Regions from separate parts of the Neobacillus sp. OS1-32 genome, predicted to be linked through region 2. Evidence: a T-box and tRNA genes for the amino acid it is inferred to sense, from the RefSeq annotation. Region 2 holds a T-box; the other holds one or more tRNA genes.

Region 1 (3,490 bases), 740 kb from region 2:
ACTAGCCTTTGATGTGTAACTTTCCTCCTGCTTCACAAAACGAATACCCTCTTTCAAACATTTGTTTTCGATGGCTGAAATCAGTTTATGGAAGGGAATTTGAACAAATTTCTGATTGTTCTTTTTACCCATATCAGACTCTTGTTTCCATCCGGCATTATAGCCGACAACTATCGTATCAATGTTGAATTCGCTTACTTTTTTGAACAGTAAACCTACAGCTTGCGAGATATAACCGTTGATTTGGTTTTCACGCTTTTTCCAAAGCTTTGCGATAGAGTTCGTGACGATCCTTTTTGAAATCCCGTTGTTGATATTTTTCTGTTGCAGATAGCTAATCGTTTTGTTGAAGTATTGGTTGATGGATTTTAGTTTTTTGCCATCTATTAAGAAGGTATCCCCTTTATTTGTTGCACAACTCAGCAATCGGTCTACACCTAAATCGCAACTCAAAGCATTCGTTGTGGTCGCCCGCTGCTTCTTCATTTGAGAGATTTGCATTTCATAAGTGTAATGCACCTCAAAGAACCGACCTTTTTGTTTGGGTACAATTTCAATGTAGGCTATTTTTTTATTTAACAAGTTTTTAGGCATTCGGATTTTGATAGAACCAAACCGTTTTCTAAATTCAACATTCATTGGAATCATCCAGTATCCATCGTTATCAACTTTCGGAACTTGATAGATTTCGATGATTCGTTTTTCAGTAGAACGAGAATACTTTGGAAACTTAGGACGACCAGTGAATTTTTCTGGGCTTTTCTTCCACTGTTCTAATGCTTTAAAAAAGCTCTTTACATCAGAAAACAATGCTCGGCGAATGGCTTGAGCAGAGTTTGATTGAACGCCCCAATAATTAACATCTGCCTTCATGGCAGCGTCAACTTCTTTTACAGTAGCCATCTTGCCCTTGCTCAAGAGGCTTTGTTTAATCGTATACAATCCAACATTTCGCAATGCCTTTGAGCTGTGTGCCATATGTTGAAGTAGACGAAATTCTTTAGCTGTAAGGATACTACGTCCGATATTCTGTTTTTGAGTGAAACGTTGAATGTTTTCGGTTTTCTTTTGTTTACGCAATACTTTAACTGCCTTTTTCCTGGTCATTTTGTTCACCACCTTTCTAGAGAGTTCACACTGAATTAAACAAACATCTGTTCTATGAGTAGTGGGATCACGATGCAAACCAAACAAAAGATTTCAGCCTATTGGCTGACAGCAATTCATCACCACCTGAATTGTTAGGCTTGTGCCCGTAACACAAATCAGATGGAGTCTTCTTGCCGAAAGGAATAAAAAAACGTTTTCCTCATAATAGAGGAAAACGTCATTTATTTAAATAATCTTTTGTCTTTAGTTTTAAAATGAAACCACATACGTGTCAATAAATATAGCTTATAAAATGTTTTTAAGTAGCGGCGGAGGGGATCGAACCCCCGACCTTACGGGTATGAACCGTACGCTCTAGCCAGCTGAGCTACACCGCCATAATTCAATTCCAATGGTGGAGCCTAGCGGGATTGAACCGCTGACCTCCTGCATGCGAAGCAGGCGCTCTCCCATCTGAGCTAAGACCCCAAATGGTCGGGAAAACAGGATTTGAACCTGCGACCCCCACGTCCCGAACGTGGTGCTCTACCAAGCTGAGCTATTTCCCGATGTAATAGGAATCCATAATAGTAAGAGAAACAATAATCCATACGATCAACAATATTTGCATATGGATAAGCGGAAGACGGGATTCGAACCCGCGACCCCCACCTTGGCAAGGTGGTGTTCTACCACTGAACTACTTCCGCAATTTAAACCTTGATGCGGGTGAAGGGACTTGAACCCATACGGTATTACTACCACTAGAACCTGAATCTAGCGCGTCTGCCGATTCCGCCACACCCGCATATTTAAATAATTGTAAAGTCAATCATATAATATAGATGCTTAATATAGAGGTTTCATTCCCTCAAAACTAGATAATACAGAAGAAGTTATAAGAACGAGTTTCGCTTATATTAATTGTCCAGCTCCAGCGTCCAGCAACTAGTGTCTTTCGGTCTTTTCCCTACGATAAGTCAACATCGAATCGTTTCACTCTTCGTGTTTCCTTTATCTCAGTCAAAGCCCTCCAAGCCATACGTTGCTAAGCGGACGCTTCCGCTTTTCGAATTTGGTTAAGTCCTCGATCGATTAGTATCAGTCAGCTCCACGTGTCACCACGCTTCCACCTCTGACCTATCAACCTGATCATCTTTCAGGGATCTTACTAGCTTAAAGCTATGGGAAATCTCATCTCGAGGGGGGCTTCATGCTTAGATGCTTTCAGCACTTATCCCGTCCGCACATAGCTACCCAGCGATGCCTTTGGCAAGACAACTGGTACACCAGCGGTGCGTCCATCCCGGTCCTCTCGTACTAAGGACAGCTCCTCTCAAATTTCCTGCGCCCACGACGGATAGGGACCGAACTGTCTCACGACGTTCTGAACCCAGCTCGCGTACCGCTTTAATGGGCGAACAGCCCAACCCTTGGGACCGACTACAGCCCCAGGATGCGATGAGCCGACATCGAGGTGCCAAACCTCCCCGTCGATGTGGACTCTTGGGGGAGATAAGCCTGTTATCCCCAGGGTAGCTTTTATCCGTTGAGCGATGGCCCTTCCATGCGGAACCACCGGATCACTAAGCCCGACTTTCGTCCCTGCTCGACTTGTAGGTCTCGCAGTCAAGCTCCCTTGTGCCTTTACACTCTGCGAATGATTTCCAACCATTCTGAGGGAACCTTTGGGCGCCTCCGTTACACTTTGGGAGGCGACCGCCCCAGTCAAACTGCCCACCTGACACTGTCTCCCACCCCGATCAGGGGTGCGGGTTAGAATTTCAATACAGCCAGGGTAGTATCCCACCGACGCCTCCACCGAAGCTAGCGCTCCGGTTTCTCAGGCTCCTACCTATCCTGTACAAGCTGTACCAAAATTCAATATCAGGCTACAGTAAAGCTCCATGGGGTCTTTCCGTCCTGTCGCGGGTAACCTGCATCTTCACAGGTACTATAATTTCACCGAGTCTCTCGTTGAGACAGTACCCAGATCGTTACGCCTTTCGTGCGGGTCAGAACTTACCTGACAAGGAATTTCGCTACCTTAGGACCGTTATAGTTACGGCCGCCGTTTACTGGGGCTTCGATTCAGAGCTTCGCGTGAGCTAACCCCTCCTCTTAACCTTCCAGCACCGGGCAGGCGTCAGCCCCTATACTTCGCCTTGCGGCTTCGCAGAGACCTGTGTTTTTGCTAAACAGTCGCCTGGGCCTATTCACTGCGGCTTCTCAGGGCTTTGACACCCTAAAAAGCACCCCTTCTCCCGAAGTTACGGGGTCATTTTGCCGAGTTCCTTAACGAGAGTTCTCTCGCTCACCTTAGGATTCTCTCCTCGCCTACCTGTGTCGGTTTGCGGTACGGGCACCTTGAATCTCGCTAGAGGCTTTTCTTGGCAGTGTG
Region 2 (3,490 bases):
ACCGGCAGCACTACAAAAAGTACAGCCGCCATAGGCAACAGTACCGTCACGATTTGGACAGTCAAAGCCGCCATCAAGCGCCACCTTAAACACTTTATGGCCAAATTGCTTTCGTAAATGATAATTCCACGTATGGTAACGTTTATCGTCTGAGGCATATGGAAAAGGTTTTGTCTGAAGCATTCAGCAAACCTCCTTTTTAAAAATTAAGCATAGGAATAATTTTATCATGAACTATAAAGCATATCCAAATGTAATGGTTTCAAAATGATTCCCAGTAATTATCAATCTGTTTATGTAATAGGAAAAGGAATCGAGAACAAAATAAGAATTGAAGCAGTATGCTTCAAGGCGTGTTGACTCAAAGGGGGTTCTTTAATGGCTACGCGTGATTCGATGTCGAACTTAACTCAGCAGGTGGAGGACACGATTCGCTTTGCTGAAGACCAATATAAACAAAGCAGTCTGCAGGAACAATATAATGACGATAATTATTATCAAGCATTGCAGCGGCTGGAGCAGACATACCAGGATATTGCAACAATGGCGCATAGTGCCAATGGACCGCAGAGAGAACAACTTCACCGGATGCGGCTGCAAATTCAGCAGATGCAAAACAATATGATTTTAAAGGGGACAAGAGGAGGAGAACAGTTTTGAAAAAACGTTCTAAACAGCAAAACCCTGAACAAAAGACACGAAATGGCATCAATAACCAAGACATTGAACTGGGCCAAGACCGGGATTTAATAAAACAGGCAAAAAAGAAATATGAAAATATCGGCAGCCAGCCGATAAAATCGAAGTCTCATCAAGAATAATCGCACGTAATGGCAAAATCTCTCAACAGTGGTTGGGAGATTTTTTTAAATTTTATCGATTTCATTTGCGGAACAGAAAGGTAGCAATTGTTCATTGACGTTCTGGATCTTGTGTTTATCGGAATAATTTTTGGTTAAGAATGAAATTAGGTTTAAGTTTACTTGCATCCTGTTAGAAAATTTAATAAAATAATATTTACATTATATTTCTTATAGTCAACAACAGTGAATAGGAGCAGTAGTGGTGAAAAACCGTTACAAGAGAGTTGACGGCTGGTGAAAGTCAACCGGGGGACATCATGAACTCGCCTAGGAGTTGCAGATATGAAGTGACAGTAATGTCTGCCGTTTTCCGCGTTAAGGATAATGAAGCGAGTGCATTAGCACTAATGTGGGTGGTACCGCGGGAAGATACATATAATCCTCTCGTCCCTGTGTGGGGATGGGGGTTTTTTTATTTTATTTGGCGGCAGCGCCTGCCACTAAGGAGATCTCCTGAGAATCATCATCGCAGGAACTAGCTGTGCTTGTTCCGAAGGCACTTCCGCTTTTATTTTTCAATAGGAGGAAATCATAATGAGTTTCGATCATCGAAAAATCGAAAAAAAATGGCAAAAAAGATGGGAAGAAGAAAAAACTTTTAAAACAAGCGAAGAGTATGATAAACGAAAATTCTACGCCTTAGATATGTTCCCATATCCATCAGGAGCCGGACTCCATGTCGGACACCCTGAGGGCTACACCGCAACAGATATACTTTCGCGGATGAAACGGATGCAGGGCTACAACGTGCTGCACCCGATGGGCTGGGATGCCTTCGGTCTACCTGCAGAGCAGTATGCATTGGATACTGGGAATGATCCGGCAGAATTTACAGCAAAAAATATTGATACCTTCCGCAGGCAAATTAAAGCGCTCGGTTTCTCTTATGATTGGGATCGTGAAGTCAACACAACCGATCCGGACTATTACAAATGGACACAATGGATTTTCTTAAAGCTGTGGGAAAAAGGCCTTGCCTATGTGGATGAAGTTCCGGTTAACTGGTGTCCGGCACTGGGGACTGTATTAGCTAACGAAGAAGTGATTGATGGTAAAAGCGAACGCGGCGGCCATCCGGTAGAACGCCGGCCAATGAGGCAGTGGATGTTGAAGATTACCGCTTATGCCGACCGTTTGCTTGAGGATCTGGAAGAGCTCGATTGGCCCGAGTCTTTAAAAGAAATGCAGCGCAACTGGATTGGCCGTTCTGAAGGGGCCGAGGTCAACTTCCAAATTGAAGGACATGACGGAATATTCACTGTATTTACGACTCGTCCTGATACACTTTTTGGGGCAACCTATGCGGTCCTTGCACCTGAGCATAAGCTTGTCGAAAAAATTACCACGGCAGAACAGCGCCCGGCAGTTGAGGCCTATCTTGAAAAAATCAAATCCAAGAGTGATCTTGAACGTACCGACCTTGCCAAAGAAAAAACCGGCGTCTTTACCGGTGCCTATGCAATAAATCCGGCCAATGGCGAAAAAATGCCAATCTGGATTGCCGACTATGTACTGGCAAGTTACGGTACCGGGGCAATTATGGCAGTACCGGCCCATGATGAGCGCGACTATGAGTTTGCCAGGAAATTTGACCTGCCAATTAAGGAAGTTGTTGCTGGCGGCGATATTACAAAAGAGGCTTATACCGGCGACGGTGAACATATAAACTCCGACTTCTTAAACGGTTTGAATAAAGCTGATGCGATTTCGAACATGATCGCCTGGCTTGAAGATAAAGGCATTGGGACGAAGAAAGTGACATACCGCCTGCGCGATTGGCTGTTCAGCCGGCAGCGTTACTGGGGTGAACCGATTCCAATTATTCATTGGGAGGACGGTACCACCACAGCAGTTCCGGAGGATCAGCTTCCATTGACACTGCCGAACACAAAGGATATTAAACCATCCGGCACCGGTGAGTCACCACTTGCGAACATCGAAGAATGGGTCAATGTTGTCGATCCGGTAACAGGGAAAAAAGGCCGCCGCGAAACCAATACAATGCCGCAATGGGCTGGCAGCTGCTGGTACTATTTACGTTATATTGATCCGAAAAATGATCAGGAACTGGCCTCACCAGAAAAATTAAAGCACTGGCTGCCTATTGATATTTATATTGGCGGTGCTGAACATGCCGTACTGCACTTACTATATGCCCGTTTTTGGCATAAATTCTTATATGATCTTGGCGTGGTACCAACAAAAGAGCCATTCCAAAAACTATTTAACCAAGGAATGATTTTAGGCGAAGGCAATGAAAGAGATGAGTAAGTCAAAGGGAAATGTTGTTAATCCAGATGACATCATTGAAAGTCATGGTGCTGATACCCTGCGCTTATATGAAATGTTCATGGGACCATTGGATGCCTCGATTGCCTGGTCGACCAACGGGTTGGACGGTTCCCGCCGTTTCTTGGATCGGATCTGGCGTTTGCTGGTTGAAGAAGATGGCACGTTAAATCCAAAGATTCAGCCGACTGAAGAAGCTTCAAGCATGGAAAAAGTATATCATCAGACAGTGAAGAAAGTTACTGAGGATTATGAAGGCCTAAGATTTAACACGGCTATTTCGCAAATGATGGTATTCGTAAATGAAGCGTATAAAGCTGATGTTCTGCCAAAGCAAT

What was found. The T-box of region 2 lies ahead of leuS (leucine--tRNA ligase). A T-box ahead of a tRNA ligase gene usually reads a tRNA of that ligase, here a tRNA-Leu.
Region 1: it encodes a tRNA-Leu, which carries the amino acid that the T-box ahead of leuS (leucine--tRNA ligase) is inferred to sense. The anticodon was not compared.

What each region holds. Positions count from the first base shown of each region.
Region 1 covers NZ_CP133263.1:784,454-787,943, reverse strand. The annotation lists gene RCG24_RS04180 (RNA-guided endonuclease TnpB family protein) at 1-1,107, opposite strand, end outside; tRNA gene RCG24_RS04175 (tRNA-Met) at 1,414-1,487, opposite strand; tRNA gene RCG24_RS04170 (tRNA-Ala) at 1,503-1,578, opposite strand; tRNA gene RCG24_RS04165 (tRNA-Pro) at 1,582-1,658, opposite strand; tRNA gene RCG24_RS04160 (tRNA-Gly) at 1,728-1,799, opposite strand; tRNA gene RCG24_RS04155 (tRNA-Leu) at 1,814-1,897, opposite strand; rRNA gene RCG24_RS04150 (23S ribosomal RNA) at 2,165-3,490, opposite strand, start outside.
Region 2 covers NZ_CP133263.1:46,994-50,483, forward strand. The annotation lists gene RCG24_RS00310 (tRNA modification radical SAM protein MnmL/YtqA) at 1-183, opposite strand, end outside; gene RCG24_RS00315 (YtzC family protein) at 379-660, shown strand; gene RCG24_RS00320 (glycogen biosynthesis protein GlgD) at 657-821, shown strand; T-box leader at 1,038-1,258, shown strand; gene RCG24_RS00325 (hypothetical protein) at 1,281-1,412, opposite strand; partial or broken gene leuS (leucine--tRNA ligase) at 1,398-3,490, shown strand, end outside.